4 regions of the Streptomyces sp. Tu6071 genome follow, and region 3 is predicted to be linked to each of the others. Evidence: riboswitches for the same ligand, from Rfam matches in the RefSeq annotation. Region 3 holds a riboswitch; each other region holds the start of a gene.
What was found. A riboswitch is a leader RNA that binds a small molecule or an ion and turns the genes downstream of it on or off. The one in region 3 is predicted to bind thiamine pyrophosphate.
Positions count from the first base shown of each region.

Region 1: another riboswitch for thiamine pyrophosphate. It lies ahead of STTU_RS02875 (purine-cytosine permease family protein); the one in region 3 lies ahead of STTU_RS07970 (thiamine ABC transporter substrate-binding protein).
Region 2: another riboswitch for thiamine pyrophosphate. It lies ahead of thiO (glycine oxidase ThiO); the one in region 3 lies ahead of STTU_RS07970 (thiamine ABC transporter substrate-binding protein).
Region 4: another riboswitch for thiamine pyrophosphate. It lies ahead of thiC (phosphomethylpyrimidine synthase ThiC); the one in region 3 lies ahead of STTU_RS07970 (thiamine ABC transporter substrate-binding protein).

Region 1 covers NZ_CM001165.1:685,989-693,555, reverse strand. The annotation lists gene STTU_RS02890 (siderophore-interacting protein) at 1-473, shown strand, start outside; gene thiE (thiamine phosphate synthase) at 571-1,224, opposite strand; gene thiM (hydroxyethylthiazole kinase) at 1,221-2,021, opposite strand; gene STTU_RS02875 (purine-cytosine permease family protein) at 2,050-3,486, opposite strand; TPP riboswitch at 3,478-3,571, opposite strand; gene STTU_RS02870 (carboxylate-amine ligase) at 3,775-4,920, shown strand; gene STTU_RS02865 (M4 family metallopeptidase) at 5,055-7,094, opposite strand.
Region 2 covers NZ_CM001165.1:6,039,383-6,046,949, reverse strand. The annotation lists gene STTU_RS25580 (phytoene desaturase family protein) at 1-333, shown strand, start outside; gene STTU_RS25575 (hypothetical protein) at 551-1,723, opposite strand; gene metF (methylenetetrahydrofolate reductase [NAD(P)H]) at 1,767-2,687, opposite strand; gene thiE (thiamine phosphate synthase) at 2,745-3,452, opposite strand; gene STTU_RS25560 (Rv2175c family DNA-binding protein) at 3,531-3,896, opposite strand; gene STTU_RS25555 (NAD(P)/FAD-dependent oxidoreductase) at 3,985-5,202, opposite strand; TPP riboswitch at 5,440-5,550, shown strand; gene thiO (glycine oxidase ThiO) at 5,567-6,703, shown strand; gene thiS (sulfur carrier protein ThiS) at 6,700-6,912, shown strand; gene STTU_RS25540 (thiazole synthase) at 6,918-7,567, shown strand, end outside.
Region 3 covers NZ_CM001165.1:1,979,590-1,987,156, forward strand. The annotation lists gene STTU_RS07960 (ABC transporter ATP-binding protein) at 1-616, opposite strand, end outside; gene STTU_RS07965 (ABC transporter permease) at 616-2,517, opposite strand; gene STTU_RS07970 (thiamine ABC transporter substrate-binding protein) at 2,529-3,617, opposite strand; TPP riboswitch at 3,693-3,818, opposite strand; gene rlmN (23S rRNA (adenine(2503)-C(2))-methyltransferase RlmN) at 4,165-5,274, opposite strand; gene STTU_RS07980 (phosphatidate cytidylyltransferase) at 5,537-6,661, opposite strand; gene frr (ribosome recycling factor) at 6,661-7,218, opposite strand; gene pyrH (UMP kinase) at 7,403-7,567, opposite strand, start outside.
Region 4 covers NZ_CM001165.1:3,838,584-3,846,150, reverse strand. The annotation lists gene STTU_RS15880 (metallophosphoesterase family protein) at 38-1,186, shown strand; gene STTU_RS15875 (hypothetical protein) at 1,728-2,654, shown strand; gene STTU_RS15870 (hypothetical protein) at 2,799-3,155, opposite strand; gene thiC (phosphomethylpyrimidine synthase ThiC) at 3,358-5,160, opposite strand; TPP riboswitch at 5,153-5,300, opposite strand; gene STTU_RS15860 (YibE/F family protein) at 5,372-6,856, shown strand; gene STTU_RS15855 (SsgA family sporulation/cell division regulator) at 7,098-7,553, opposite strand.

The sequences.
Region 1 (7,567 bases), 1.3 Mb from region 3:
GCGCGGCGGCGATCTGGGCCTGCGCGGTCCGGCCCGGCGACCCCGTCGCGCTCTACGACCAGGGTGCCATCTTCGACCGTCCCGAGGACGCGAGCGAGGTGCACCTCGTCGCCGACGAGAGCGGACTGCCCGCCGTCGCCGGCATCCTGCGCTCGCTGCCCGCGCACACGACGGGCCGCGCCCTCGTCGAGGTCCCGCTCGCCGCCGACCGCAGGGACCTCGAAGCGCCCGCGGGCATGGAGATCGTCTGGGTGGTCCGCGACGACGTCCACGCCGTCCCCGGCGAAGCCGTCCTCGCCGAGCTGCGCCGCCGCACCGCCTTCGCCCCGACCGGCTACGCGTACGTCGTCGGCGAGTCCCGCCTCGCCACCGAGGGCCGCCGCCACCTCGTCGCCTCCGGCCTCCCGAAGGACCGCATCACCTTCTCCGGCTACTGGAAGCACGAGCGCGGCAAGGTCCCGGCGGCGGTCTGACGGGGCCCCACCCGCAGCGGTACGAGCCGGCGCGAGCGGGCCGGGACGCGGTCCCGCCGCGCCGGGCGAGCGGCCCGGGACGCGAGTCCGCCCCCGGTCAGCCCACGCCCCGCTCCCACGCCGCCACGTATCGCCGCGCCGCCGTCTCGGGGTCGGCCGCCGCGCAGATCCCCGAGACGATCGCCGCGCCGGCCGCGCCCGCGCGCCGCAGCGCGGGCAGGTCGGCGGGGACCACGCCGCCGATCGCGACCGCCGGGGGGAGACCGGCCGGGGCGAGCAGGCGCGCGAAGCCCTCGATCCCGAGCGCGGGCGGCGCGTCCGCCTTGGTGGTCGTCGCGTGCAGCGCGCCGACCCCGACGTGGTCCACCCGCGCGGCGGCGGCCTCCGCCAGCTCCCCGGGCGTCGCCGCGCTCAGACCGAGCAGCGCGTCCGCGCCGACCAGGTCCCGTACCGCCGCGACCGGCAGGTCCGACTGGCCCACGTGGACCCCGTGCACGCGCGCCCCGGCGGCGCGGGCCGCGAGGTAGACGTCGACGCGGTCGTTGACGAGGAGCGTCACGTGCGCGGGCAGCACGTCCGCCACCGCGCGCACCTGCTCCAGGAACGCCCGCCCGCCCGCGTCCTTCTCCCGTACCTGCACCGCCGTGACCCCGCCCGCGACGGCGGCGGCGACCGTCTCCGGGACGGTCCGCCCCCGTGCCGCGCACTGCGCCGTGTCGGTCACCAGGTACACCGACAGATCGGGCCTCACGACAGCGCCGCCCGCGCGACGAGGTCCGCGTCCCCCACGGCGGCGAGCGCGTCCACGAAACGGACCGCGAAGGTCCCCGGACCCGGGCGGCCCTCCGCCGCCAGCTCGGCGGCGACCGTGTACGTCGTCACCGCCGCCACGGCCGCGTCGAACACGTCCTCGGTGACCGCCGCGAAGGCCGCCATCACCGCGCCGAGCGCGCAGCCGCCGCCCGTCACCTTCGTGAGCAGCGCGTCCCCGTTCGCGATCCGCACCGTCCGCGCCCCGTCCGTCACGAGGTCCACGGGCCCCGAGACCGCGACGACCGCGCCACTCGTCCGGGCCAGCCCGCGCGCCGCCTCCGCCGCCTGCTCGACCTTCTCGGCCGCGTCCACGCCGCGCCCGCCCGCACCGGCCCCGGCGAGCGCCAGGATCTCCGAGGCGTTGCCCCGTACGACCGCGGGTCCGAGCGCGAGCAGGGCGTGCGCGAGTGGCGTACGCACCGGGAGCGCGCCGATCGCGACCGGGTCGAGCACCCACGGCGTGCCCGCCTCGCGCGCGGCCGTCGCCGCCTCCGTCATCGCGGCGCGCTGCTCGGCGTGGGGCGTGCCGAGGTTGACGAGGACGCCGCCCGCGACCCGCGCGAAGGCGTCCGCCTCCCCGGGGACGTCGACCATCGCGGGCGAGGCCCCGAGCGCGAGCAGCGCGTTCGCGGTGAAGTTCGTGACGACCGTGTTGGTCAGGCACTGCACGAGCGGCTCGGCGCCGCGCACCCGCGCGAGCGCGGCACGGGTGGCTTCCAGGGGCTCAGTGGTCATGGCAGGACTCCCAGGGGTGGTACGGGGATCACGCGGCCTCGCGGCCGGCGCGCAGCCGCAGCGGGGCGTAGACGAGCAGCGCCACCACGAAGGCGACGTAGTACGCGAGGTCCGCGCCGTGCAGCGCGTCGGCGACCGGGCCCGCGTACAGCGAGGTGTTCATGAAGGGCACGGCGGCGGCGAAACCGACGAGGAACGCGAGGGGCGCGGGCCACCACGGCACGGGCCGCGCGCTCTCGACGCCGAGGTCGAGCCCCGTACCCGTACGGGCCCTCGCCCCGGCCCGCGCGCGCCAGTCCACGACGACGACGGCGACGAACCCCGGAATCCAGTAGCCCACGAAGAGCAGCACGTTCTGGAAGCGCGCGGTCGTGTCGGCGGCGTGCATCCACAGCACGAGCGGGAAGCCGAGCGCCGCCGCGCCCGCCGCGGCGAGTGGGCGCGGGACGCGCACGCCGACCGTCTGGAGCGCGAGCGAGCCGCTGTAGTCGTTCATCGCGTTGCTGCACAGCGCGGCGAGCGCGACGGCGAGCAGCCCGAAGGCGCCGAGCCAGCCCCCGCCGAGCAGCTTCTCGACGCCGCCCGCCGTCTGGTCGGTGAAGACCGAGGCGCCCCACAGACCGAGCGTCTGCACGACGACGAAGGACAGGCTCACACCGAGCAGCGTGTACCAGAACATCCGCGTCCGCGAGGTCTTCGTCGGCAGATAGCGGCTGAAGTCGCTCGCGTACGGGGCCCAGGACAGCGACAGGCTCAGCGCGACCGTGCTGGTCAGCATGATCGCGCCGAAGCGGTCCATGCCGTGCGCGCTGCCCGAGGCCGCCGGGCTCACGCCGTCGAGCATCTTCACGGCGAGGATCACGAAGGCCACCGCGAGGACGAACGACATGAGCTTCTGGAGCCGGTGGATCGCCTCGTAACCGAGCGCCCCCACGAGGCCCTGCCCGGCCATCATCACGAGCACCCCGAGCCAGAACGGCCAGTCGAACAGCCGCGCGAGCGCGTCCCCGCCGAAGAGGCCGATGAGCGCGTCCCACGCGACCGACGAGAGCCACTGGAGGACCCCCGGCAGCACGACGGCGGGCCCGAAGGCGAGCCGCGAGAGCGGGAGCTGACCGGCCCCGGTCCCGCTGCCCCACGTACCGAGGTACGCGACGGGCACCGCCCCGAGGAGCGTGCCCGCGACGACCGCCGCGAGCGCGGTCGCGAAGTCGAGACCGAGGACGATGCCGAGGGTCCCCGTGAAGACCCCCGTCATGGTGAGGTTCGGCGCGAACCACACCGTGAAGAGCCTGCCCGGACCGCCGTAGCGCCGGTCGTCGGGCACGGGCGCGATGCCGCGCGCCTCGACGCGCAGATCGCCGGGGGCCTCGGGCATCCGGCCGCCGAAGACACGGGAGGCCGGGTCCGAGCGCTGAAGGGCCGTGCCCTCCGGGGCGTGACCGGGGGCATGCGGCAATGACATGGAAGACATCCCTCCGCCAGTACGAGCTGGTTCAGGTTCGACGGGTGTGATCTCAGCCCCTGGCGGGGCACCCCGTGTCCGGTGATGCCGCCAGCGTAACGCCTGGTCGCGCGGCGCCGCGAAGGACCTTCGCGCCCCCGGATCGCGGAAGCACGGCCTCCGTGCGCCGGGGCGCCCCGTATGCGCTCTCCTGCGACCTTTCCGCCGGCGGCAAAGTGGATAGGCCCGGCCCCGGGGCCCGCCGTTCGGGCCTCCCGCGTCCCACTCCACTTCACGAGGAGCTGCCGCATGCCCGCCAGCGCAACGCAGAGCGGGGGCGCGGGCTTACCCGCGGCCCACAGCGCACCCCCCACCCTCGGCGCCGAGGAGGAGTTCCTGCTGGTCGACGCCGAGACCCTGGTCCCGGTCGACGCCGCCGAACGGGTGCTCGACGTGCACCACAGGCTCCACCCCAAGGGAGCGGTGACGGTCCCGCAGCGCGAACTGCTCAGCAGCATGATCGAGACCACGAGCCCGGTGTGCGCGGGCCTGCCCGAGCTGCGGGCCGAGGTCTCCGCCGCGCGCGAGCGCCTCGTCGAGGCGGCGGGAAAGGCCGGCTGCCGTGTCCTCGCCCACGGCACGGCGGCACGCCAGGCCCCGCCCCGCACCCCGACGGAGGCTCCGCACTACCGCGACGTCGCCGGGCTCTACCGCCTCCTCGCCCAGGGCACCGAGACCTGCGGCTGCCACATCCACGTCGGCGTCCCCGACCGCGAGGCCGCGGTGCACGCCCTCGACCACGTCCGCCCCTGGCTGCCCGTGCTCCTCGCCCTCTCGGCGAACTCCCCCTACGAACACGGCGTCGACACCGGCTTCGCGAGCTGGCGCACCATGGTCCTCTCGCGCTGGCCCACCACGCAGATCCCGCCGTACTTCACGGACGCGGCCGACTACGACGCGACGCACCGCAGGCTCTTCGCGACCGGTGTCCTCCCTGAACGCGCCCGCAACGCCTACTGGCTCGCCCGCCCGTCCGCGCACGTCCCGACGCTGGAGGTGCGCGTCGCCGATGTCATGCCGACCGTGCGCGAGGTCGCCGCGCAGGCAGGGCTCACGCGCGCGCTCGTCGTCACGGCGCTGCGCGAGCGCGCGGCGGGCCGCGTCCCGGCGCCGGTCCCGGCGCACGACGTCGCCGCCGCGCTGTGGACCGCGGCGCGGTACGGGCTCGGCGGCTCGCTCGTCCACCCGGAGAGCGGCACGGCCGTACCGGCGGGCGAAGCGGTCGCGGCCCTGCTCGCCCACGTCGGCGAGGCGCTCGCGGACCTCGGGGACGAGGAGGAGGTCAATGCGGTGGTCCGGGACCTCCTCCACCGGGGCGAACCGGCCCGGCGGCAGCGGGCGGCGGCGCGGGGGCAGGCGCCGGGGGACGTGGGGGAGTGGGGAGTGGTGGGCTGACGGACGCCCGGCACAGAGGGGAAACCCCCTTTCGGTAAAGGCAGTTGATACGGGACGACGCCCCGGCCACCTGAGGTGGCCGGGGCGTCGCGTCCGGCGGGGGGTCCAGTTCCGCCGAGATCTTGCGAGGGGGTTTACGGGAAGGTCAGCGACCAGCCGTTGATGGTGCCCTTGTCGCCCGAGTAGACGTCCTGCACCTTGAGCTTCCACGTGCCGTTGGCGGCGACCGAGGAGGCGTTGACGGTGTAGGTGGCCTTGACGTTGTCCGCCGAGTCCGAGGAGCTGGAGTTCTTGAGCCGGTAGCTCGTGCCGTTCGGGGCGACGAGGTCCACCACGAGGTCACCGCGGTAGGTGTGCGTGATGTCCACCGCGACCGACAGGTTCGACGGCGCGTTGCCGCTGCGACCCGTCACCGCGAGCGAGGAGGTGACGGCCGAACCGGCGTCCGGTATCGCGACCTTGGTGGTGGAGGTGAACACCGTCCCGCCGCCGTTGCCCGGGTCCGTGCCGCCGCCGGAGCGGGCGCCGACGTTGATCGCCGCCCAGGCGTCCTGCACCGCCTTGTACTCGGCCGAGGTCGCCCCGTAGAGCGAGGAGGCCGCCGCGAGCGTGCCGGTCCTGGCGCCCGCGTAGTTGGTGGTGGAGGTGAACTGCGTGGTGAGCGCCTTGTACCAGATCTGGAGCGCCTTGTCCCGGCCGATGCCGGTGACCGGAAGCCCGTCGTACGTCGGCGAGTTATAGCTCACGCCGTTGACGGTCTTGGCGCCGCTGCCCTCCGAGAGGAGGTAGAAGAAGTGGTTCGCGGGGCCCGAGGAGTAGTGCACGTCCTTGTTGCCGAGCGTGGACGACCAGTTGTCGGCCGAGGCGCCGTCCTTGCTGGGCTTGTCCATGTAGCGCAGCGGGGTGCCGTCGCCGTTGATGTCGATCTTCTCGCCGATGAGGTAGTCACCGGGGTCGGTCGCGGTGTTGGAGTAGAACTCCACCCCCGTCCCGAAGATGTCGCTCGTCGCCTCGTTGAGACCGCCGGACTCGCCGCTGTAGTTGAGGCCCGCGGTCTCCGAGGTGACGCCGTGGCTCATCTCGTGGCCCGCGACGTCGAGCGCGGTGAGCGGCGCGGCGTTGCCCGCCCCGTCCCCGTACGTCATGCAGAAGCAGCTGTCGTCCCAGAACGCGTTGACGTACTGGTTGCCGTAGTGCACCCGCGAGTAGGCGGCCACGCCGTCACCGCGGATACCGCTGCGCCCGAAGGTGTTCTTGTAGAAGTCCCACGTCTCCTGCGCGCCGTAGGCCGCGTCGGCCGCCGCCGTCTCGGGAGTGGTGCCCTTCCCGTCGCCCCACACGTCGTCGGGACCGGAGACGAGCGTCCCGGTGCCCGAGGTCTTGTTGGCGAGGGTGTACGTCTTGTGGCCGCCGCGCGTCGCGTCCGTCAGGTTGTACGTCGAACCCGACTTCGTGGTGCTGATCGTCACTGTGCCGCTGTACTGCGTGTTGGCCGTGCCGTTCTCGATGCCCTGGTACTCGTACAGCTTCGCGCCCGTCGCGGCGTCCGTCACGACGTGCAGTTCGTTGGGCGTGCCGTCCTCCTGGAGCCCGCCGATCACGGTCTCGTACGCGAGTACGGGCTTGCCCTCGGCGAGCCACACGACCTTGCGCGGCGCCTGGTCGGTCGCCGGCTTCGCGGCGCCCTGCGCCTTCGCCGCGCCGAGCGCCTGCTTCTGCGCCGTCGCCGCGGGGACCTTCGCGGTGGTCTTCACGCCGCTGAGCTTCGCCTGCGAGGCCCGTACGACCTTGCCGGTCTCACCGGCCGGGTTCGTGGTGACGACCAGGTCGCCGCCGAGGACGGGCAGTCCGTCGTACGTGCGCTCGTAGCGCGTGTGCAGCGTGCCGTCCTGGTCCTTGATCACATCGCGGGCGACCAGCTTCTCCTGGGCGCCGAGGCTCAGTTCGCCCGCCGTCGCGGCGCTCTTCTTCTGTGCCTTGGCGATGAGTTCGGCGCGCTGTGCGGGGGACAGCTTCGCCGGCAGGGCTCCCGGCCTGGCCGCCGAGGCGGCTTTCCCGGTGGGGGAGGGCGCGGCGGTGGCCACGCCCGTCTGCATCGCGGCGGTCAGCAGCGCGGAGACCGCGAGCAGTGCGCCGCCGGTGGCGGCGGCGCGGCGGGAGGAGGTTCGTCTCAAGGAAGGGCTCCTTCAACGGGCCGCGCACAGGCGGCCGGTGGGGTGACGAAGGGCCCGCGGTGGGCGGTGGGGAAGGAGCGTGCCGACCGCTGGCCGAGGGAGACTGTGGCAGCCCCGGCCGCTGAATGTCAGGTGCGCATCACGAGGTTGGCGGATTCCGTTCGGCTCCCGGACGCGCGGGGTCGCTATGCGGACCCGTTCCCGGGGAAAGAATTGGAAAAGAAGCCGCTTGCCGTCCGGCCGGGAAAGCCCCGCTTCGTCCCCCGTCGACATGTGCCCGCAATGTCGCCGCCCGCTGAATCGTCCGGACCGCCCGTTTCCCTCCTCTTCCTCCCGGGACCCGCACCTTTGACGCGCATAGATCACCAGGTTTGAGCCCTGGATGGCCGGAAACTGCGGCGGCAGGCGTCCCCGCGCGGCCGAGGGCGGCGCGCGCCGCCCTCGCGTCTCCCCGGACCGGCGTACGCCCGCGT
Region 2 (7,567 bases), 4.1 Mb from region 3:
GCCGAGGTGCCGGAGGGGTACGTGGCGGAGCTGATCGACCGGGTCGGGGCCGCCGTCGTACCGGAGCTGCGCGCGCGTCTGCTGTGGCACGAGACGCTGACCCCGGCGGCGGCCGAGGAGGCGACGGGCACGCCGGGCGGCGCGGTTCCCGCCCCGGCGCTCGCCGCCGGCGGCGGCCGGTGGCTCCACCCGGCCAACTCGACGGCGCTGCCGGGCCTCCACGCGGTGGGCGGCTGGTCCCACCCGGGCGGCGGACTGCCGCACGCGGGGATGTCGGGAGCGCTCGTCGCGGGGCTGATCGTGGAGGGGGCGGGGTTCACGGGGTCGACGTGAGGGGGTGGTGCCCCTCGCAGGGGGCGTGGCCTTCGCGCGGGGGGGTGAACAGCCCCCTCCCGCCCGGGGGGCGACCCCAATACCATCCTCCCCCAACCCCACCCCCCACCCGCGCCATCCACGAACATCTGTGGATAACTCGGGGAAACCCGCACAACGTCTCACCCGAAAGCGTGAGCGCTTTTCCCGGAAGCTCTGGGCAGGGCCGAGGCTGCCCTCACCCCCGGTACCCGTACCCCTCGCTCCCCTCGTACGAGCCCGCCGGCCACGCCCCGCCCTGCTCCTCGCCCTCGCCGCGCTGGCGCGGCACCCACACCCCGCCGGGCGGGGTCTCCTGCGGGGAGGGTTCCTGCACGGGGTAGCCGTAGCCGGATGTCGCGTACGGGTCGGCGTAGGGATCCGCGTACGGGACCGCGTAGGGGTCCGCCGCGGGCTGCTGGTACTGCTCCTGGGGGGCCGCGTACTGCTGCTGCCCGTACTGCTGCCCCCAGCCGTCCGTCGTGGTGCCCCACGTTCCGGTGGCGTCGCCCTGGACGAGCCCCGCCCACGTGCCGCTGGGGTCCTGGGGCTGTTGCGCGAACGCGCCGCCGAAGGGGGACGCGTGCGCGAAGGAGCCGGTGTCGTACGCACCCGCACCCGCACCCGGGTCGTACGCGCCCGTGCCGTACGCCCTCGCTTCGTACATCCCGGCCGGACCCGTGCCGTACGCGACGGCGCCCGCCCCCGCGTCGTCGTAGGCGGGCTGCTGCTGCGCGCCGTTGGGGTCCCACGCGGCGGGCGGCGCCTCGGGGGCGTAGCCGTGGGCGGTGTATGGGTCGTACCCGGACTGGTAGCCGGGGGTGTGGTCGGCGGCCGGGGCCCGCCAGTCGGCCTCCGCCGGTGAGGACGACTCGCTCAGGACGCCCCGGCCCTCCGCGACGTTGACCGCGTCGAAGACCGCCGAGGTGGCGGCCTCCCCGGCTTCACCGGACTCACCGGCACCCGCGGCGCCCCCGGTCGGCGCGGAACCCGTGGAACCCGCCGCCCCCGGCGCGACCGCGTCGCTCTCGTCGCGCAGGTCCGAGACCTCCAGCGCGGGGCCCCGCTCCCGCTCGCCGCGCACGCGGTCGCCGAGCGCGCCGAGCTTCTCGCCCGCCTTGCCCTTGAGGGCCCAGCCGGCCGCGAAGCCGCGCCGGAAGGAGAGCGTGACGAGGGTCTGTCCGGCCGCGAAGGCGAGCGCGCCGAGGACGATCACGAAGACCGAGGCCATGAGCACGCCGAGCACGACGCCGAGGAACCCGGCGAAGGCGAGCAGGCGCCAGCGCAGCCGCGCCTTGTACTGGAGCAGCACCTCCCCGAGGAGCCACAACGCCACTACGGCAAAAGCGAAATAGAGGACCGCCCAGCCCATGTACGCCCCTCTCGCCCCGGCATGGGGGCCGGGGTCCGTCGGATCAGGGCCTGTGGTGGGGCAGGCCCAGATTCTCGTGGATCTCCAGTGTCGCCGTGGAGTTGTTGAGCGTGATGAAGTGCAGCCCCGGGACATCCTCGGCCAGCAGTCGCGCGCAGAACTCTGTGGCGAACTCGATTCCCAAGGAGCGTACAGCCGCCGGGTCGTCCTTCGCCGCGAGCATGCGTTCTTTCACCGTCTCGGGGAAGACGGCGGTGCTCAGCCGCGAGAGCCGTTCGAGCTGGCGCACGCTCGTCACCGGCATGACCTCGGGAATCACCGGGGTCTCGCACCCGGCGGCGGAGAGCCGGTCGCGCAGGCGCAGGTAGGAGGCCGGATCGAAGAACATCTGCGTGATCGCGTAATCCGCCCCGGCACGGCACTTGTCGACGAAGTACCGGACGTCGGAGTCCCAGTTCTCGGAGCGCGGATGCATGTCGGGGAAGGCCGCGACACCCACGCAGAAATTTCCCGATTCCTTGATGAGGCGGACGAGTTCGGCGGCGTAGGTCAGTCCGTCCTCGCGCGCCACCCAGTCCCCGAGCGGGTCCCCGGGCGGGTCGCCGCGCACGGCGAGGATGTTCCGGACGCCGCCGTCCGCGTACTGCCCGATCATGTGGCGCAGTTCGGCGACCGAGTGCTCGACGGCGGTGAGGTGGGCGACCGGGACGAGGGTGGTGTTCTCGGCGATCGCCTGCGTGGCGCGCACGGTGCCGGTACGGGTGCTGCCGCCCGCGCCGTACGTCACCGAGACGAAGCTCGGCGCGACGGCCTCGACGCGGCGCAGCGCGTTCCACAGGTTGCGCTCGCCCTTCGGGGTCTTCGGCGCCCAGAACTCGAAGGAGTAGGAGCGTTTGCCGCTCGCGAGCACCTCCGCCACGGTCGGGTGCTCGGAGGTCCAGGTGGATGCGGTGCCGGAGGCCATACGGGCAGGGTAGCCAGTAGCCGCCGGTCAGGGCGCTACGGAAGGGCGTTATGCCCGTTACGCGGACTTCTTGTCCACGCTTTGGACGGAGGGCGTCCCCAGGGGCAGCGCGCGCAACCGGCGGGCGAGCTCGCGGGCCGCGTGCTCCGGGTCCTCGGCCTCGGTCAGCGCGCGTACGACGACGACGCGGCGCGCGCCCGCGTCGAGGACCTCGTCGAGGCGGGCCGCGTCGATGCCGCCGATCGCGAACCAGGGGCGCGTGGTGCCGAGGGCGGCGGCGTACCGCACGAGGGGAAGGCCGGGCGCCGGGCGGCCCGGCTTGGTGGGGGTCGGCCAGCAGGGGCCGGTGCAGAAGTAGTCGACGCCGTCCTGCACGGCCGCCGCCGCGGCCTCCGCCTCGCTGTGGGTCGAGCGGCCGATGAGCGCGTCGGGGCCGATCAGGGCGCGCGCGGCGGGGACGGGGAGGTCGCCCTGGCCGAGGTGGAGCACGTCGGCGCGGGCGGCGTGGGCGACGTCGGCGCGGTCGTTCACGGCGAGGAGTTTGCCGTGGCGGCGGCAGGCGTCGGCGAAGACCTGGAGCAGTTCCAGTTCCTCGGCGGCTTCCAGGCTCTTGTCCCGCAGCTGGACGATGTCGACGCCGCCGGAGAGGACGGCGTCGAGGAAGGCGGGGAGGTCGTTCCGGTGCTTGCGGGCGTCCGTGCAGAGGTAGAGACGGGCGTCCGCGAGTACGGTGCGCGCCGCCGCGTGCGGTGTCCGGTCCGGCATGTCCCACCCCTGTTCGTATGACCTGACGATCATGCCACTCGCCCAGGGGTGGGCGTCACCGTGGTCCCGCGGCCCGGCTCAGACGGCCAGGGCCTGGGCGCGGCGCTTCACCTCCGTGCCACGGTTCTCGCTCATGGCCTGGGCGGGGGTGCCGGGAAGCGTCGGGTCGGGGGTGAACATCCACTGGATGATCTCCACGTCGTCGAAGCCGTCGTCGCGCAGCAGGGTCAGCAGCCCGGCGAGTCCCCGCACGGTGCGGTTGCCGTCGAGGAAGGCGGCGGGCACGTAGAGCGCGTTGTTCTCGCCCCGGCGGACGGCGACGAGCTGGCCCTCCTTCACCAGCTGGCGCACCCGGGTCACCTCGACGTCGAACCGTTCGGCGATGTCGGGGAGGCTGAGCCACTCGGGGACGAGCGCTTCGGTCTTGGCATCAATCTGGGTCACGGGACAAGCGTGCCATCCCGGGCGGCCGGGCGGTAGCGGGAGGGTCCCCGCGGGCGACGGGCCCGGGGAACGGGGCCCGGTGAGCGGCTCAGCGCACGGCCGTCTTCAGGGGTCGCGCCGGGTCCGCGAGGAGCGCGGGGTCGAGCGTCGCGCCCGAGGCGATGAGCTTGCGGCCCTGGGCGAGGTCGCGGGGGCGGCCGACGGCGAGCACGGCGGCGAGCCGCCCGTCCTCCTCCAGCCAGCACACGGACCAGGCGGGCCCGTCCGGGGCGCCGCGCCACACGAGGCGGCTCGCGCCCGCGTGGTCGCCCGCGTACTGCACGAAGCGGCCGAACTGCTCGGACCAGAAGTAGGGCACCGGGTCGTAGGGCTCGGCGCGCTCGCCGGTGAGGACGCCGGCCAGGGTGTGCGGGCCCTGGAGGGCGTTGTCCCAGTGGTGGACGAGGAGGCGCCGCCCGTACCGCCGCGACGGGAAGGAGGCGCAGTCGCCGACGGCGTGGACGTCGGGCAGCGAGGTGCGCAGCCAGGCGTCGGTGCGGACGGAGCCGTCCGGGGCGAGGTCGATGCCGGAGCCTTCGAGCCAGCCGGTGACGGGGCGGGCGCCGATGCCGACGAGGACGGCGTCGGCGGGTACGCGCTCGCCGCCCTCCAGCACGACGGCCGTGTCCTCGACGGCGGCGACGCGGGAGCCGGTCCGCAGCCGGGCGCCCGCCTCGGCGTACCACTTCGCCATCGGCGCGGCGACCTCGGCGGGCAGCGCGCCGCTGAGCGGGTGCCCGGTGGCCTCCAGGACGGTGACGGCGCAGCCCGCCTCGCGCGCGGCGGTCGTGAATTCGGCGCCGATCCAGCCGGCGCCGACGACGGCCACCTCGGCGCGGCGCGCGAGCACCTCGCGCAGGGCCCGCACGTCGTCGAGGGTGTGCAGGAGGTGGACGTGGGGGTGCTGGGCCGTGCCGGGGAGCCGTACGGGCGCGGCGCCGGTCGCGAGCACGAGGTGGTCGTAGCCGAGCGGGCCCTCGCTCGTGTCGATCTCGTGCGCGGCGGCGCGCAGTCCGCTCGCGCGGACCCCGAGGCGCAGTTCGGTGCCGAGCGCGGCGAAGTCGACGTCGAAGGCGGAGGTCTCGGCGCTGCCGAGGAGCACGGACTTGGAGAGCGGCGGGCGGTCGTACGGGGCGTGCGGCTCCTCACCGAGCAGTACGACGTCCCCGCCGTACCCCTCCTCGCGCAGCGCCACGACGGTCCGCACGCCCGCCATCCCGGCGCCGACGACAACGACCCGCCCCTGCTGCTCCCGGTCTCCGCTCACGCCCGCAACTCTAGGCCGCCCACCCCACCCCCCGGGCCCGAGCCCGCAAGAGATCCCGCCCACACCGACCCTCCGCCCACGATCCGGGACCGGGGACCGGGGGCCATCGGGACCGGGGCCGGGGCCTCCCGGCGGAGGCCGTACGACCGGGGCCGAGGGGCCGGGACGGGACGGCCCGTGGCCCGGGTGGAGCGGGGACCGCCGCCGGGGGCCGCGCCCGCACCGCCTAAGCTGTGCCGCGCACACCGCGGGAGTCCGGGCGGACCGGGCTGAGAGGGGGGCTGCGGCCTCCGACCGTATGAACCTGATCCGGGTCATTCCGGCGAAGGGAGGGGGCTTGGTGGCCAGTGGTGGGGATGTCCTCGTGGTCGGGGGCGGGATCGTCGGGCTCGTGACGGCGTGGCGGGCCGCGCTCGGCGGGGCGCGGGTGACCGTGGTCGATCCGGAGCCGGGGGGCGGGGCGGCGCAGGTCGCCGCCGGGATGCTCGCCGCCGTCACCGAACCGCACCACGGCGAGGAGGCGTTGCTCGCGCTCGGGCTCGCCTCGGCGCGGCGGTGGCCGGAGTTCGCCGCCGAACTGGGCGAGGCGAGCGGGCGGGACCTCGGGTACCGGACCTGCGGGACGCTCGCCGTCGCGCTGGACGCCGACGACCGCGCCGAACTGCGCGAACTCCACGCCCTGCACACGCGTCGCGGGCTCGACGCGCAGTGGCTGACGGGGCGTGAGTGCCGTCGTCTGGAGCCGATGCTCGCGCCGGGGATACGGGGCGGGCTGCGTGTCGAGGGCGACCACCAGGTCGATCCGCGCCGGGTCGTGGGGGCGCTGCTCGTCGCCTGCGCGCGGGCCGGGGTGGAGTTCCGGCGGGCGAGGGCGGCGCGGCTCGTGGTGGAGGCGGAGCGGGCGCGCGGGGTCGTCCTCGCGGACGGCGCGCGCCTCGACGCGGCGCGCACGGTGCTCGCGGCCGGGTGCTTCAGCACGGACCTGGAGGGGCTGCCGCCCGAGGTCGCCGTGCCCGTACGGCCCGTGAAGGGGCAGGTCCTGCGGCTGCGGATGGACGGCGCGTACGCGGACTTCCTGCGGCGCACGGTGCGCGCGGTCGTGCGGGGCGGGAGCCTCTACCTCGTGCCGCGCGAGAACGGCGAACTCGTGGTCGGCGCGACGAGCGAGGAGCGGGGCAGGGACACGACGGTCACGGCGGGCGGCGTGTACGCCCTGCTGCGCGACGCGCACGAACTGCTCCCCGGCATCACGGAACTCGCCCTCACCGAGACCCGTGCCGGGCTGCGCCCCGCCTCGCCCGACAACGCGCCCCTCCTCGGCCCCACGGCGCTCCCCGGGCTGCACCTCGCGACGGGCCACGGCCGCAACGGTGTCCTGCTCGCCCCGGAGACGGGCGCCGTCATGGCGCACGCGCTGGCGCACGACGCGCTGCCCGAGGCGGCGCTCCCCTTCAGTCCCCGGCGATTCACGCGTACCCACACCCCGGAGCCCGTGCTGTGAACCTCGACCTGACCGTGAGAGTCAATGGCGCCGAGCGTGCCGTTCCGCCGGGAACGACGCTCGACGCGCTCGTCGCCGGGCTGAGCCGGGCCCGTACGGGCGTCGCCGCCGCCGTCAACGAGACGGTCGTCCCGCGCGGCGACTGGCCCGCGACCGTGCTCGCCGCGGGGGACCGCGTCGAGATCCTGACCGCTGTACAGGGAGGCTGAGCACCATGGCCGACGATCCTTTCGTCCTCGGCGGCACCACGTACGCCTCGCGCCTGATCATGGGGACGGGCGGGGCGCCCAGTCTCGACGTCCTGGAGCGCGCGCTGACCGCCTCGGGCACGGAGCTGACGACGGTCGCGATGCGCCGCCTGGACCCGGGCACGCAGGGTTCGGTGCTCTCGGTGCTCGACCGGCTCGGCATCCGCGTGCTGCCGAACACGGCGGGCTGCCACACGGCGGGCGAGGCGGTGCTCACGGCGCGTCTCGCGCGGGAGGCGCTCGGCACGGACCTCGTGAAGCTGGAGGTCGTCGCGGACGAGCGCACGCTGCTTCCCGACCCGGTGGAGCTGCTCGACGCGGCCGAGGTCCTCGTCGACGACGGGTTCACCGTGCTCCCGTACACGAACGACGACCCGGTGCTCGCGCGGAAGCTGGAGGACGTGGGCTGCGCGGCCGTCATGCCGCTCGGCTCGCCGATCGGCTCCGGGCTCGGCATCCGCAATCCGCACAACTTCCAGCTCATCACGGAGCGGGCGCGGGTCCCGGTGATCCTCGACGCGGGCGCCGGAACGGCCTCGGACGTGGCGCTCGCGATGGAGCTGGGCTGCGACGCGGTGATGCTCGCCTCGGCCGTGACGCGGGCGCGCGAGCCGGA
Region 3 (7,567 bases):
CGAGTTGTCCGAACGGCTCGTCGAGCATGAGCAGGCTGGGCCTGGGCGCGAGCGCGCGCGCCAGGGCGACGCGCTGCTGCTCGCCGCCCGAGAGCGAACCGACGCCGCGATGCCCCGCGTCGGCCAGTCCGACGAGCGACAGCAACTCGGCCACCCGCGCTTCGCGCTCACCCGACGGCATACGCCGCATGCGCAGACCGAACGCGACGTTGCCCGCGACGTCGCGCTGCGGGAAGAGCTGATGGTCCTGGAACATGAGTCCCACGCCGCGCCGGTGCACCGGCACGTCGCGCTGATCCTCGCCCCCGAGCCACACGCTCCCCGCGTCGAGCGGCTGCAAGCCCGCGACGGCGCGCAGGAGCGTCGATTTCCCGCTCCCGCTGGGCCCCAGGACGCAGACGACCTCGTGCGTGCGCACCGACAGGTCCACCGCGTCGAGCGCCGCCCGCCCGTTCCCGAAACGCACCGTGGCCCCGTCGACGCGCAACGCGGCCCTGGGCTCCGCTTCCCCTTGTCGCACGCCGACGACGCGCGACGTCGCGGCCCGCGCCGTCCCCCCGTCGCGCGCCGAAGCCTCGGCGGCGTTCTCGCGACGTGCACCACTGGAGCGCGGCATCAGCGCGACCTCTCCTTCGTAAGGGGCCCCTCGGTGGGGGCGGTGACCGCGCCGTCCGGGCGCAGCGCCGGAGCCTGGCGCGGCTTCGTGACGGCGGCGGGGCTGGACCGTGCACGGCCGGACGGACCCCTGCCTCCTTGGCCCACGTCGCGTGGGCGCAGCCGCTCCAGGACCAGCAGGGAGACGACGCACACCAGCATGAGGACAGTGGAGAGCGCCATTGCCTGCCCGTAGTTCAGGTCGCCGGGACGTCCCAGGAGGCGCGCGACGGCGACGGGCAGCGTCGGGCTGTCCGGGCGGGCGAGGAAGACGGTCGCGCCGAATTCGCCCAGTGACACGGCGAAGGCGAAGCCGGCGGCCACGAGCACCGCGCGACGTACCAGCGGCAGATCGACCTCCCACCACACCCGCCACGGCGACGCCCCGAGCACCGACGCGGCGTCGCGCAGCCGTTGGTCGACGGCGCGCAGCACGGGAAGCATCGTCCGGACGACGAACGGCGCGCCCACGAGTGCCTGAGCGAGCGGGACGAGAATCCAGGACGCGCGCAGATCGAGCGGAGGCTCGTCGAGCGCGATGAGGAAGCCGAAGCCCACGGTGACCGCCGACACCCCGAGCGGCAGCATCAGCAAGGCGTCGAATCCGCGGAGCAGCCGGGATACGCCGCCCGGCCGGCCGTCCTGCCCCCGTCGCTCACGGCTGAGCGCGACGGCGGCCAAGCCGCCGACGACGAGGGCGATGAGCGTCGCCACGGCCGCGTAACGCAGAGAGTTGCCGACCGCCGCGATGGGAGCGACGAGGAAGGTGCCTCCGTCTGCGGAACCGAGGGCCCGGAAGTAGGTCAGACCGAAGCCGTCCGGGGTGTCGAAGGCGCGCAGGACGAGCACCGCGAGCGGCAGCACGAGAAGTACCGCGACGACACCCAGGACGCCGCTCAGCAGCGTCCACTGCGCCACGCCGCGTGGCCGCCGCGCCGTGCGCGACGGGTCCACGAGCCGCAACGTGCTCTCGCCCCTGCGCAGCACCCACGCGTGCAGAGCCAGCACCGCCACGACGGCGCCGAGCTGGACGAGCGTCAGCACCGCCGCCGTGGAGAGATCGAGCAGCTGCGCCGTCTGCCGGTAGATCTCCACCTCCAGCGTCGAGTAGGCCGGGCCGCCGAGGATCTGCACGATCCCGAACGACGTGAAGGTGAACAGGAACACCATCAAGCCGGCCGACGCCACGGCGGGAGCGAGCGCAGGCAGCGTGACCGCCCGCCAGGCCCGCCAGCGCGAAGCGCCCAGGGTGCGCGCGGCGTCCTCCTGCCGCGTGTCCAGCTGCGCCCACAATCCGCCGACCGTGCGCACCACGACGGAGTAGTTGAAGAAGACGTGGGCCGCGAGGATCGCCCAGACCGTGGTGTCCAGGCGCACGCCCCACAGCTCGTCCAACAGCCCGCCGCGCCCGAGTACGGCGAGGAAGGCGCTGCCGACCACGACAGTGGGCAGGACGAAGGGCACCGTGACGACGGCGCGCAGCACGCCCTTCCCGGGGAAAGCAAAGCGCGCGAAGACGTACGCCCCGGGCAGTGCGAGGAGAAGGGTCAACGCCGTGGACACCAGGGCCTGCCACGTCGTGAACCAAAGCACGTCGCGTATGTCGCGGCGCCCCAGGACATCCGCGACGGCGCCGAGCTGCCACCCCGCCGAGGTGTGCAGCCCACGCCCCACGATCGCCGCGACGGGATAGCCGAAGAACAGCGCGAAGAAGAGCGCGGCGGCCGCGACGAGGAGCAGCACGGTGACGCGACGTCGCGTCACGGGACGCGCCGGGGTGAGGCGACGTCGCGCGGGACGTCGCGACGTGTCAGCGCGACCTACGGCGCGCGCCGACGCGTCGTGCGGCGTCCCAGGCGACATCCCGCGCGACCTCACTTGACGACCAGTGAGGTCCAGGCGTTGATCCAGTCCTCACGGTGCTCGGCGATCTTCTGCGGCGCGACGGTCCGCGCTCCGTCGGCCTCCGCTCCGTACCGCGTGAACAGATCCGGCAGCGCCGTCCCCTTGACGACCGGATTGACGAACATCTGGAGCGGCATGTCCCGCTGGAAGGTGTCGCTCAGCAGGAAGTCGAGGAGCGCCTTGCCGCCCTCCGGGTTGGGCGCACCGTCGAGCAGACCCGCGAACTCCGTCTGCCGGAAGCACGTCCCGGTCGCGACACCCGTGGGCGCGTCCTCGGGCCGCGGATCCGCGTAGAGGACCTCGACGGGCGGGCTGGAGGCGTACGAGACGACGAGCGGCCGGTCGCCGCCCGCCTTGTGTCCACCGGCGGAGCCCGAGAACTCCTCGTTGTACGCCTGCTCCCAGCTGTCCACGACCTTGACGCCGTTGGCGCGAAGCTTCTTCCAGTACGTCTGCCACCCCCGCTCCCCGTACTGCGCGACGCTTCCGAGGAGGAAGCCGAGACCCGGCGAAGACGTCGCGGTGTTCTCCGTCACGAGCAGGTTCTTGTAGGCGGGGTCGGCGAGGTCGGCGAGGGTCTTCGGCGGGTCGAGCTTCTTACCCTCGAAGTACTTCTTGTCGTAGTTGACGCATATGTCACCCGTGTCGATGGGGGTGACACGGTGCCGCTTGCCGTCGAGTTGGAGGTCTGCGGGGACGGCGGAGAGTCCCTTCGCCTCGTACGGCTGGAAGACTCCCTGATCCAGGGCGCGGGACAGCAGGGTGTTGTCGACGCCGAAGAAGACGTCGCCCTGAGGACGCCCCTTGGTGAGGACGGCCTGGTTCACCGCCTGACCGGCATCGCCGCTCTTGAGGACCTTGAGGCGGTACCCGGTCTTCTGCTCGAACTTCTTCAGCACGCTCTTGGAAGCGGCGAAGGAGTCGTGGCTGACGAGTGTGACGGTCTTGCCGCTCGACGGGCCGGCATCGGCCGCCGAGTCGTCGCCGCAGGCGGCGAGGCCGGTAGCGGCCAGACCCGCCGCGACTATGGCGGCGACGGTCTTGCGTCGGGTGGACATGAATTCCTCCTGGGGTGGCCAGGAGAAGACGCGGCCCTGCCCGCGGCCGGCGAGGCCGCGGGCAGGGCACAACAGCATGAGTGGTGACCGAACTCCCTACCCGGAATGACCCGGGCGAGGTTCAGAGGGTCTGCGACCTGTACACCGGTGACCGGTGTGGTGTCGCACTCTCAGCGCTGTGGCGCTCCCCTGTCGGAATGTGTACGTCGTACGGAGTATGAAGATGTCGCGCTCCCGGACGCGCCGCGAGCGATGCTGCTCTCCCACCCTATCGCTACGCCGCGCGGGGCACCGGTGCCGTCCAGGCCGCACCGCGTGCGACGTGCCTCGCGCCGTCCACGCCACGTCGCGTGCCCCACGTCCTCGCCGCCTCGCCTGCGCGACGTCCACGCCGCATCGTGCACACGACATGCCCTGCGCCTGCCCCGCCGCATCCTGCCCACACCCACGCACGCCGCGTCGCACGCCACCACGTCGCGTCGCGGCACCACGTCACCTCGCGGCACACGCGGCACCCCGCCGCCCTGCGCCGCCGCGCCATGCTCCCTCAGCGCTCCGCCGCCGCCAACTGCCCGCACGCGCCGTCGATCTCCTGCCCCCGGGTGTCGCGCACCGTCACCGGCACACCATGAGCCGCGATCGCGTCCACGAAGGCGCGCTCGTCCTCCGGCCGCGACGCGGTCCACTTCGACCCGGGCGTCGGGTTGAGCGGGATGAGGTTGACGTGCACGCGCTTGTTCTTCAGGAGCCGGCCCAGGAGGTCGCCGCGCCACGCCTGGTCGTTGATGTCGCGGATGAGCGCGTACTCGATCGACACCCGCCGCCCCGACTTCTCCGCGTACTCCCACGCGGCGTCCAGAACTTCACGTACCTTCCACCGCGTGTTGACGGGCACCAGCGTGTCCCGGAGCTCGTCGTCCGGGGCGTGCAGCGAGACGGCGAGCCTGCACTTGAACCCTTCGTCCGCGAAACGATGGATCGCGGGCACCAAGCCCACGGTGGACACCGTGATGCCGCGCTGCGAGAGCCCGAGCCCGTCGGGCTCCGGGTCGGTGAGCCTTCGGATGGCGCCCACGACGCGGTTGTAGTTGGCAAGAGGCTCGCCCATGCCCATGAAGACGATGTTGGAGAGCCTCGCCGGTCCGCCGGGAATCTCCCCGTCGCGCAGCGCGCGCATGCCCTCGACGATCTGGTGGACGATCTCGGCCGCCGAGAGATTGCGGTCGAGGCCGGCCTGCCCCGTCGCGCAGAACGGGCAGTTCATGCCGCAGCCCGCCTGCGAGGAGATGCACATGGTGACGCGGTCGGGGTAGCGCATGAGCACCGACTCGACGAGCGTGCCGTCGAAGAGACGCCACAGCGTCTTGCGCGTCGTGTCGTCGTCGCACGAGATGTGCCGCACGACCGACATCAACTCGGGCAGCAGCGCCTCCTGGAGCCGCCCCCGCGCCGCGGCGGGGATGTCGGTCCACTGCGCCGGGTCCTGGGCGTAGCGGGCGAAGTAGTGCTGCGAGAGCTGCTTGGCGCGGAACGGCTTCTCGCCGATGGCGGCGACGGCCTCCTTGCGCTCGGCGGGGCTGAGGTCGGCGAGGTGACGAGGGGGCTTCTTGGCACCGCGCGGCGCGACGAAGGTGAGTTCTCCCGGTGCGGGCGGCATGGGCCAATACTCCTCAGATACGGTGCGGCGCCGCGCGCCCCTGGGGACGCGACGACGCGCCGGGTGGGCGCCTCGGGGGCGGCGTACGGTGCGCGATGTCGCCCTGCGGGGCGCGACGCGGCGTGAGGCCGTACACGAAAGGGTCCGCCGTACGTCACGGCGGACCCTTTCAGCGTAACGCGCGCCCGGACCTCACCCCGAGTCGAAGGAGAGGCATCAGCCCCAGCCCGGCACGGACCTCGTCGCGAAAGCCGCCCGGCCCTCAGCCCGAGCCGACGAACAGGACGAGCAGCAGCCACACGACGGGCGCCGTGGGCAGCAGCGAGTCGAGCCGGTCCATGATGCCGCCGTGGCCGGGCAGCAGCGTTCCCATGTCCTTGATCCCCAGGTCCCGCTTGATCATGGACTCACCCAGGTCGCCCAGGGTGGCGCTGCCCGCGACGGCCAGGCCGAGGAGCAGCCCCTGCCACCACTGACCGTCGTCGATCATGAACTGCATCAGCAGCGCGCCAGCGACCATGGCGAAGCTCACCGCGCCCAGGAGTCCCTCGCGCGTCTTGCCGGGGCTGATGCGGGGGGCGAGCTTGTGCGTGCCGAAGCGCCAGCCCACCGCGTACGCGCCGGTGTCGCTCACGACCGTGAGCACGAGGAAGAGCAGCACGCGCCGCGGCCCGTCGTCCGCCGTGAGCAGCAGCGCGACGAACGTCGCGAGGAACGGCACGTAGAACGTCGCGAAGACGCCCGCCGTGACGTCGCGCAGATAGCCCTCCGGCGGCTGGAACATCCGCCAGAGGAGCACGACGAGCGCCGTCAGCGCCATCGCCACCCACGCGCCCTCGGCGCCCCGCACGTAGCCCGCGACGACCATCGCGACGCCGCCCGCCGCGAGCGGAATCAGCGGCGCCTTGATCTGCTTGCGCTCGGCGAGGCGGGAGGTCAGCTCCCACAGGCCGACGACGACGGCGAGCGCTATGACGCCGACGAAGACGGCCTTGACGATGAACAACGACGCGACGACAACGACGCCGAGACCGAGGCCGACCCCTATGGCCGCCCCCAGGTTCCGGCCGGCGCTCTTCTTCTGCCGGCCGGGGCTCGGTGCCGGGGACGGCTGCGCGACCGGGGTCGCGGGCGGTACGGGCTCGGTCCGGCCGGGCTCCCGCGGCACCTCGTCGCGGAACAGGGGACCACTCAGCCGAGCGGCCCCCCGGTCGTCGTCCTGGTCGCCGCCGTTCGCGGGTACGTCGGGCACGATGGGCATGGGCCGAGTCTCTTGGACGTCATGCCCTTCGTACACGGGACCCGCCGAGGCAGCCCCCTGTCCGGAGGTGGGCCACGGCTCGCCGTATCCGGTACGGGACGGCGCGTCCCAGGAGGAGTCGTTCATCAGACCTCAAGCAGCTCGGATTCCTTGTGCTTGAGCAGCTCGTCCACCTGCGCGACGTACTTCGCGGTGGTGTCGTCGAGCTCCTTCTCCGCGCGGCGCACCTCGTCCTCGCCGGTCTCCTTGTCCTTGACCAGCTTGTCGAGGGCGTCCTTGGCCTTGCGACGCACGGCGCGGATCGAGACGCGTGCGTCCTCGCCCTTGGTCCGTGCGACCTTGATGAACTCCTTGCGGCGTTCTTCGGTCAGCTCCGGGAAGACCACCCGGATGATGTGCCCGTCGTTGCTCGGGTTGACGCCGAGGTCCGAGTCGCGGATGGCCTGCTCGATGTTGCGCAGCGCGCTCTTGTCGAACGGCGTCACGACGGCCATACGGGGCTCGGGCACCGAGAACGAGGCGAGCTGGTTGATCGGCGTCAGCGCCCCGTAGTAGTCCGCGACGATCTTGTTGAACATCGCCGGGTGCGCGCGACCGGTGCGAATGGCTGCCAAGTCCTCCTTGGCGACCACCACGGCCTTCTCCATCTTCTCCTCTGCTTCGAGGAGGATCTCTTCGATCACCACTTGCTCCTGCGTGTCTTGAGTTGGCCTGATGAGGTTCGTCCCGCCGGGGGGCGAGAGGCGCACAGGTCCGGCTGCGTCGCTTCCGTACTGCACGGTGTCCGAGCGACGGGGCTTTGTCCATCCCATCGCGCGGCGGCGGCGCTCCGTGCTCGCCCACGAGGGCGGCCGGAGCACGCGGCGGTCAGGCCCGAGTGCCCTGGTCGCTCACGAGCGTGCCGATCTTCTCACCCTTGACCGCCCGGGCGATATTGCCCGCGGTCAGCAGCTCGAAGACGAGGATCGGGAGCTTGTTGTCGCGGCAGAGGGTGATGGCGGTCATGTCGGCGACCTTGAGGTCGCGCGTGAT
Region 4 (7,567 bases), 1.9 Mb from region 3:
CGACCGAGCAGTCCGGGCGGTGGGGAGCGGCGCGATCGTGGTGGAGGGGTCAATGACTCAGGGGGCCGGTCAGGGACCCGCGGAACGAACACCGATGGTGCGCGACTTCCGCGTCCCCGCCTACATGCCCCAGCCCGAAGCCTTCGCGGACGGGGCGGAGCCCTATCCGGGCGAGGGCGACAGGTACGCGGACGCGGCACAGGCGTACGCGGAGCGCCAGGCCCCCGAGGCGGCCACGCCGTCCGAGGCCGCCCCGCCCGCCGGTCCCGGGGCCCCCGTGGACGAGGACTACACGCCCACCCAGCGCGATCTGCCGGTCATCGGCTCCCAGCCGGAACCCGCGCCGCAGCCGCCCGCGAACGGCCCCGGGCCGCTCTACGTCGTCGGCGACGTGCACGGATACCTCGACGAGTTGGTCGCCGCCCTCCAGGAACAAGGGCTCCTCGACGAGGAGGCCCACTGGGCCGCGGGCAACGCCCGCCTCTGGTTCCTCGGCGACTTCACCGACCGGGGCCCCGACGGCATCGGGGTCATCGACCTCGTCATGCGCCTCTCCGCCGAGGCCGCCGCGGCCGGCGGCTACTGCAAGGCCCTCATGGGCAACCACGAGCTGCTCCTCCTCGGCGCCCGCCGCTTCGGCGACACCCCGGTCAGCTCCGGAGCGGGCACCGCCACCTTCCAGGCGGCGTGGCTCCTGAACGGTGGCCAGAAGACGGACATGGACCGCCTCCAGGACGTCCATCTCCAGTGGATGTCCCGGCTCGACGCGATCGTGGAGGAGGACGAGCACCTGCTCGTGCACTCCGACACCACCGCCTACCTCGACTACGGCTCCACGATCGAGGCCGTCAACGACACGATCCACGACGTCCTCACGCGCAACGATCCTGACGAATGCTGGGACCTCTTCCGCAAGTTCACCAAGCGCTTCGCCTTCCGTGACGAGCGGACGGGCCCCGAGGCGGTACGTGAACTGCTCGACACCTTCGGCGGCTCCCGCATCATCCACGGCCACAGCCCCATCCCGTACCTGCTCGGCGATGTCGGCACCGAGGACGGCGAGGAGACCCCGCGTCCGGTGATCGAGGACCCGCACATCTACGCGGACCGCCTGGCCGTCGCGATGGACGGCGGCGTGACCATGACGGGGACGCTGCTGGTACGTCAGGTGCCCTTCCCGGCCTGACACCCCCCGCCCTGCCCCACCACCCCGCACGCCCCGCGCTGCCCCACCACCCCGCACGCCCCGTACGGCACCCACCACCCGCACGCGCCGTACGCCCCCCCCGGCCATCACCGCGCCGCCCCGGGTACCCGCGCGCCGCACGGCCCCGCACGCGCCGCGCCGAAGGCCCCCGCACGCGCCACCCCGCGCCGCCCCCGCCACCACCCCCGTACGATCCGCGCCGCCCCGCCACGGCCCCGTACCACCCCCACCCACCCGCACTCCGTGCCCGCTCCGGCGCACGGCGATCCCGCACCGCCCCGCGCACGAGCACGCCCGCCGCCCGTACGCCCCTCCCGGCCTGCCCGGACGGGCGCGCCACCCGGCGTGCGGGGGGCGCACGTGCCGCCGCGTCCCCCTGTACGACCGGTCAATTTCCGGAAACACCCTGTTACCCTGCGCCGTCCCCGGCCTACCATCGCCTTATCCGTAGCAGGCTCTCCTCCGCTTCCGCCCTCTGCCCGCACCCAGCGGGCGCCTTGGCCCTACGGAGCATCGGGGGATGCACATGAACAGCGCTCCGCACTTGCTGCCCGAGGACCACCCCGAGTTCGAGCGAGTCCTCGACGAGGCCCTGCGCCAGGCCGTCCCGCGGCCGGCCGCGCCGGACCCCGACGGGCAGTTCCCCGCCACGCGGCTGAAGGCCCTGGCGCTCGGCTCGGCGGGCCTCATCGCCGCCACCGCCGCGCCCGAGTACCGGCATTACGTCAGAGTCCGCGAGGACCTGCGGATACGCGCGTCCGGGGACACCGAGAGGGCCGAGGTACCGGTGCGGGCGCAGGAGGGCGGAGGGCTCGCCGCCGCGCTCGGTGAGGTGACGGAGGCATCGGGAGCCGGGGCCGTCGCCGTGGTCGCCGCGCTCACCCCCGTGCTCGCCGCGGTCGCCGCCGTCGTCCTGCTGCTCATCGGCTACCTGCTGCGGCTCGTGGACAGCGAGCACGTCATCGGCGACGCCCTGCTCACCGCGGGCTGGATCTTCGCCCTCCTCGCAGCCGCCGCCATCCTCGTCGCCGGGGTCGCCCTGCTGCTCGCCGCCCTGCGCAACGGAGCCACCGCGCTCCCCGCCGACCCGCGCCGCGCGCGAACCGCCGAACCCGATCCGGAGGCCGAGGGCGTGGAGCGGGCCCGCGCCGACTGGCGACGTGCCCTTCTGGAGAAGGGATTTCTGCCCTTCTTCCAGGAGCACTTCCAGAACGACGCGGGCCTCCAGGAGCACGGCGGGGAGGGCCCACCGGGCGAGGAGGGCCCCGCGCAGGACGGGCCCGTGCCGAGCCGCAGCGGCGGTGCCTCCCGTATGCCCCGACTCGGCTACCACCGCCCCGGCTTCAGCAGCCCCGAGGCGGACGGTGAGGCGGCCTCCCGCCCCCGGTACTCCAGCCCCGACTTCAGCAGCCCCGACTTCGGCGGCCCGGAACACCGCCCGGAGTGAGCGATGTTTCACGTGAAACATCGCAAGCCGTCGCCCCCGCTCGGGCGGCCCCACCCCACGCCATCCCCCTCGGCACCCGCCCCCGCACGCGGAAGAGCCCGATGTTTCACGTGAAACATCGGGCTCCGAGGGGAACTCCCCTCGCTACAGCTTCCCGCCGGTCAGCCGCGTGAGCGGTCCCACCGCTCGTACGCCGGACTTCCGTCCCGCGAGGAACGAGGCAGTGGCCACCGTCAGCAGCCCGGCGCCCGCGCTCGCCGCGGCCACCTTGTGCTCGCGGACCGTACCCCAGGCCGTGCCCGCCGAGGCGACGGCCTTCTCCGAGACCTCGGAGACCTTGCGCCGCCCGGCGTCCACGCCCGTCCTGGCCTTCGCTTCGACACGCTTGCCCGCCGCTCCGGCGGCGCGCGCACGTGCCCGTGCCGCCTCGGTGGCCTCTTCCGTCTTCGCCCCGGCCACGGAGAGCGCCGCATCGGCCTTCTCCGACGCTGTTGCCGCCACCGGGGCATTGTCGGTCCCGGGCGCGGAGGCCGAAGCGGCCACGGCGTCGCGGGAGTGCTTGGTCTGCGGGTTCTCTCCAGTCATGGCCTGCGGGTTGCCGCTCAGCACCGGAGGAAACCCGCGACCGGGCGGTGAAATGGGCCCGGAACCGGGCCGGGACACGCCATGAGGAGCCCGGCCCGGCCCGCCCGACGGCTCCCGCTCACTCCGCCAGCGGCAGGTACACGCGGTTCCCCGACGCGGCGAACTCCCGTGACTTCTCCATCATCCCGGCCGCGATCTCCTCCTTGCTCAACTCCGCCTCGCTCTCCGCCCCGAATCGCTCGCTGATGTCCCGACTGATCCGCATCGAGCAGAACTTCGGCCCGCACATGGAGCAGAAGTGCGCGGTCTTCGCAGGCTCGGCGGGCAGCGTCTCGTCGTGGAAGGCCCGCGCCGTCTCCGGGTCGAGCGACAGGTTGAACTGGTCCTCCCACCGGAAGTCGAAGCGCGCCTGCGAGAGCGCGTCGTCCCACTCCTGAGCCCCCGGGTGCCCCTTCGCGAGGTCGGCGGCGTGGGCGGCGATCTTGTACGTGATGACACCGGTCTTCACGTCGTCCCTGTCGGGGAGCCCGAGGTGTTCCTTCGGCGTCACGTAGCAGAGCATCGCGGTGCCCCACCACGCGATCATCGCGGCGCCGATGCCGGAGGTGATGTGGTCGTAGCCCGGCGCGACGTCCGTGGTGAGCGGCCCGAGCGTGTAGAACGGCGCCCCGTCGCACACCTCCTGCTGCAGCTCGACGTTCTCCTTGATCTTGTGCATCGGTACGTGCCCGGGACCTTCGACCATCGTCTGCACGCCGTGTTCGCGGGCGACCGCGGTGAGTTCGCCGAGCGTGCGCAGCTCGGCGAACTGCGCCTCGTCGTTGGCGTCCGCGACGGAGCCGGGCCGCAGCCCGTCGCCGAGCGAGAACGTCACGTCGTAGGCGGCGAGGATCTCGCACAGCTCCTCGAAGTGCGTGTACAGGAAGGACTCCTGATGGTGAGCGAGGCACCACGCCGCCATGATGGAGCCGCCGCGCGAGACGATGCCGGTGGTCCTGCGCGCGGTGAGCGGCACGTACGCGAGCCGCACCCCCGCGTGCACGGTCATGTAGTCGACCCCCTGCTCGGCCTGCTCCACGATGGTGTCGCGGTACAGCTCCCAGCTCAGCTCCTCCGCCTTCCCGCCGGTCTTCTCCAGCGCCTGGTAGAGCGGCACGGTGCCGATGGGGACGGGGGAGTTGCGCAGAATCCACTCGCGGGTGGTGTGGATGTTCCGCCCGGTCGAGAGGTCCATGACGGTGTCGGCGCCCCAGCGCGTCGCCCACGTCATCTTCTCGACCTCCTCCTCGATCGAGGAGGTGACCGCCGAGTTGCCGATGTTCGCGTTGATCTTCACGAGGAACCGCTTGCCGATGACCATCGGCTCGCTCTCGGGGTGGTTGATGTTCGCGGGCAGTACGGCCCGCCCGGCGGCCAGTTCCTCGCGTACGACCTCGGGGGCGACGCCCTCGCGGAGCGCCGCGTACTCCATCTCCGCCGTGATCTCGCCGCGTCGCGCGTACGCGAGCTGCGTCACCGGCGCCGCCGAGCGGGCGCGACGCGGGCGGCGCGGACGCCCGGGGAAGACCGCGTCGAGGCCGCCCGCGCCGCCACGCGGGACGGTGTGCTGGAGACCGTCGTCCTCCGGCCGTACCACCCGGCCCGGATACGTCTCGGTGTCGCCGCGCGCCGCGATCCACGGTGCGCGGGGGGTGTCGAGCCCGCGCCGTACGTCCGTGGTGACGGACGGGTCGGTGTACGGGCCCGAGGTGTCGTACAGCGTCAGCGCGCGACCATCGCTCAGGTGCACCCTCCGCACGGGCACCCGCAGCCCGGCCCGTTCGCCCTCGACGTACGCCTTGTGCGCGCCGAGAGCGCGGGTGGGTGCGGTGGTGTCGTGCTGCTGCGCGGAGGCAGGGGTGTGCGCGTCCGATGTGGTCATGAGACCTACTCCCTACGCCGGCATTACCCGGTAACAGGTTCAGCGGTCGGCGCAGCGTTCGTCCTCCGGCCGCGCGTGCGGCCGTACGAGGAGATCAGCGCCCTCTCAGCCCGGTGCTCCGAGCTCCCGCGGGGACAAATCGCGTCCCACGCTAGCGTCCGTCCGGGCGTGCTGGCCAGAGGGCCCCCTCCGTTCTTGCGATGATCGGCCGGTGACGACGCCACCTCCCACGCCTCAGGCGCCCGCACCGCCCCCCTCGCCCCCGGAGGACCGCGGCCGAGCCCCGGGCCACGAGCACAACCACCACCACGGCCCGGCGACGCCCGGTTCACGGCGGCTGCGCACGGTCATCGCGGCTGTCCTGGTCCCCTTCGCCGCCGCCGTCGTCGCCGGGCTCGTCCTGCTGTGGCCCGGTGCTCCGGGGGCACACGAGCGGTCGGGCGTCGGCTTCGACCGGCAGACCGTCAGCGGCAAGGTCACGGGCATCGAGCACGTCGGCTGCAACGACGCGGCCGGGGGCGGCGGCGCGGGGGCGGGAGGCGGCGGGAACGGCCCGCAGGACCCCTCGGCAGGCGGTACGGGCTCCTCGGCGTCCGGCGGTACGGGGGCGTCGGGGCCGGGCGCGGAATCCGGCGCGGGCTCGGGGGAGCACGCGGCGGGTGTCTGCGAGCAGGCGACGGTCGAGATCACCGAGGGGAAGGACAAGGGGCACCGCTACCCCGAGCTGATCCGCCCCGACGCCTCGCGCCGGCTCCACGCGGGCCAGCTGGTCGTCCTCGCCTACGCGCCCGACGCGCCGCGCGCCCTCCAGTACTCCGTCACGGACGTGGGCCGTACCCCGCCGATGGTGCTGCTGGCCGCGGTCTTCGCGCTCGTCGTCGTGGCGGTGGGAAGGCTGCGGGGCCTCATGGCGCTCGTGGCGCTCGCGGTGAGTTTCCTGGTGCTGACCTTCTTCATCCTGCCCGCGATCCTGGAGGGGTCGAACCCGCTCGTCGTGGCGGTGGTCGGGGCGAGCGCCATCATGCTGATCGCCCTTTACCTGTGCCACGGCCTCAGCGCACGTACCTCCGTCGCGGTGCTCGGCACCCTCACCTCGCTGCTGCTCATCGGGGTACTGGGCTCGCTCTTCATCGGCTGGGCGGCGCTCACCGGCAACACCGACGACAACACGGGGCTCATCCACGGGCTCTACCCGCACATCGACATGAGCGGGCTGCTCCTGGCAGGGGTCCTCATCGGCTCACTCGGTGTGCTCGACGACGTGACGGTCACGCAGACTTCGGCCGTCTGGGAGCTGCACCAGGCCGACCCCGGGATGACGCGGCGCGCGCTGTACCGGGCGGGGCTCCGGATCGGCCGCGACCACATCGCCTCGGTGGTCAACACTCTGGTTCTCGCCTACGCGGGGGCCGCGCTACCGCTCCTGCTGCTCTTCTCGCTCGCGCGCAGCGACGTGGGCGCGGTCGCGACGAGCGAACTCGTCGGCGAGGAGATCGTGCGGACGCTCGTCGGCTCGATCGGCCTGGTCGCCTCGGTGCCGGTCACGACGGCGCTCGCGACCCTCGTGGTCTCGGCGGACCGTGTTCCGCACCCGCCGTCGTCCGGCGTCGGGGGCGTTCCGCCGCGACCTGAGGTGCCCGGCCCCGTATCCGCCGGGCGGCTGCTCGGGGGCGGCGGACGCCGCAGGAAACGCTGAGGGGCGGGCACGCGGGCGGGCGCGGGGCCACGACGGGCACGACGGACCTGACGGGCACGGAGCCGCGACGGGCACGGAGCCGCGACGGGCGCGAGGGGCGGGCGGGCCGTTGCGGGCACGACGGGCGGGCGGACCGCCGCGAGCGAGGGGCCGACGGACCCGACGCGGCACGGGGGTGGGCGTCGCTCCGGTTCCCGGCGAGGGTTCCGGGCGGATTCCGGCCTGGGGGTTCCGGGCGGGCTCAGCCCGCGCTCGGCTCCTCGGCGAGGATGCGGTGCAAGGCGTCGTCGAGGTGGCTCTCGAAGTCGGCGCAGGCGCGCTCCTCGCCCAGCGGGACGAGGCGGTCGGTGCGGTCGAGGAAGGCGACGATCGGCGCCATGCCCACCCGGAAGAGGGCCTGGTCGGTGCCGACCTGGAGCCTGATGTGCAGTTCTCCGGGGCCCTCCCCGTCGAGCAGGGGCTCCGGCTCCACGGGCGAGACCCGCACGTCCCCGTCGCCGCACGCCTCGTCGATGCCGTCCGCCAGCAGTTCGCGCCCGAACGTCCACGAGACCGGGGCATCACCGGGCAGGTGGAAGGTGAGCCGTACCGCGTAGGGATCGGCGGCCTCGTAGCGAAGCTCGACGGGGATACGGAACGAGAGCTCCTCGGAAACGAGGAAGCTCATCATGACCTCTGCCTGTACGGACTCGCGCATCGCCAACCCCGTCG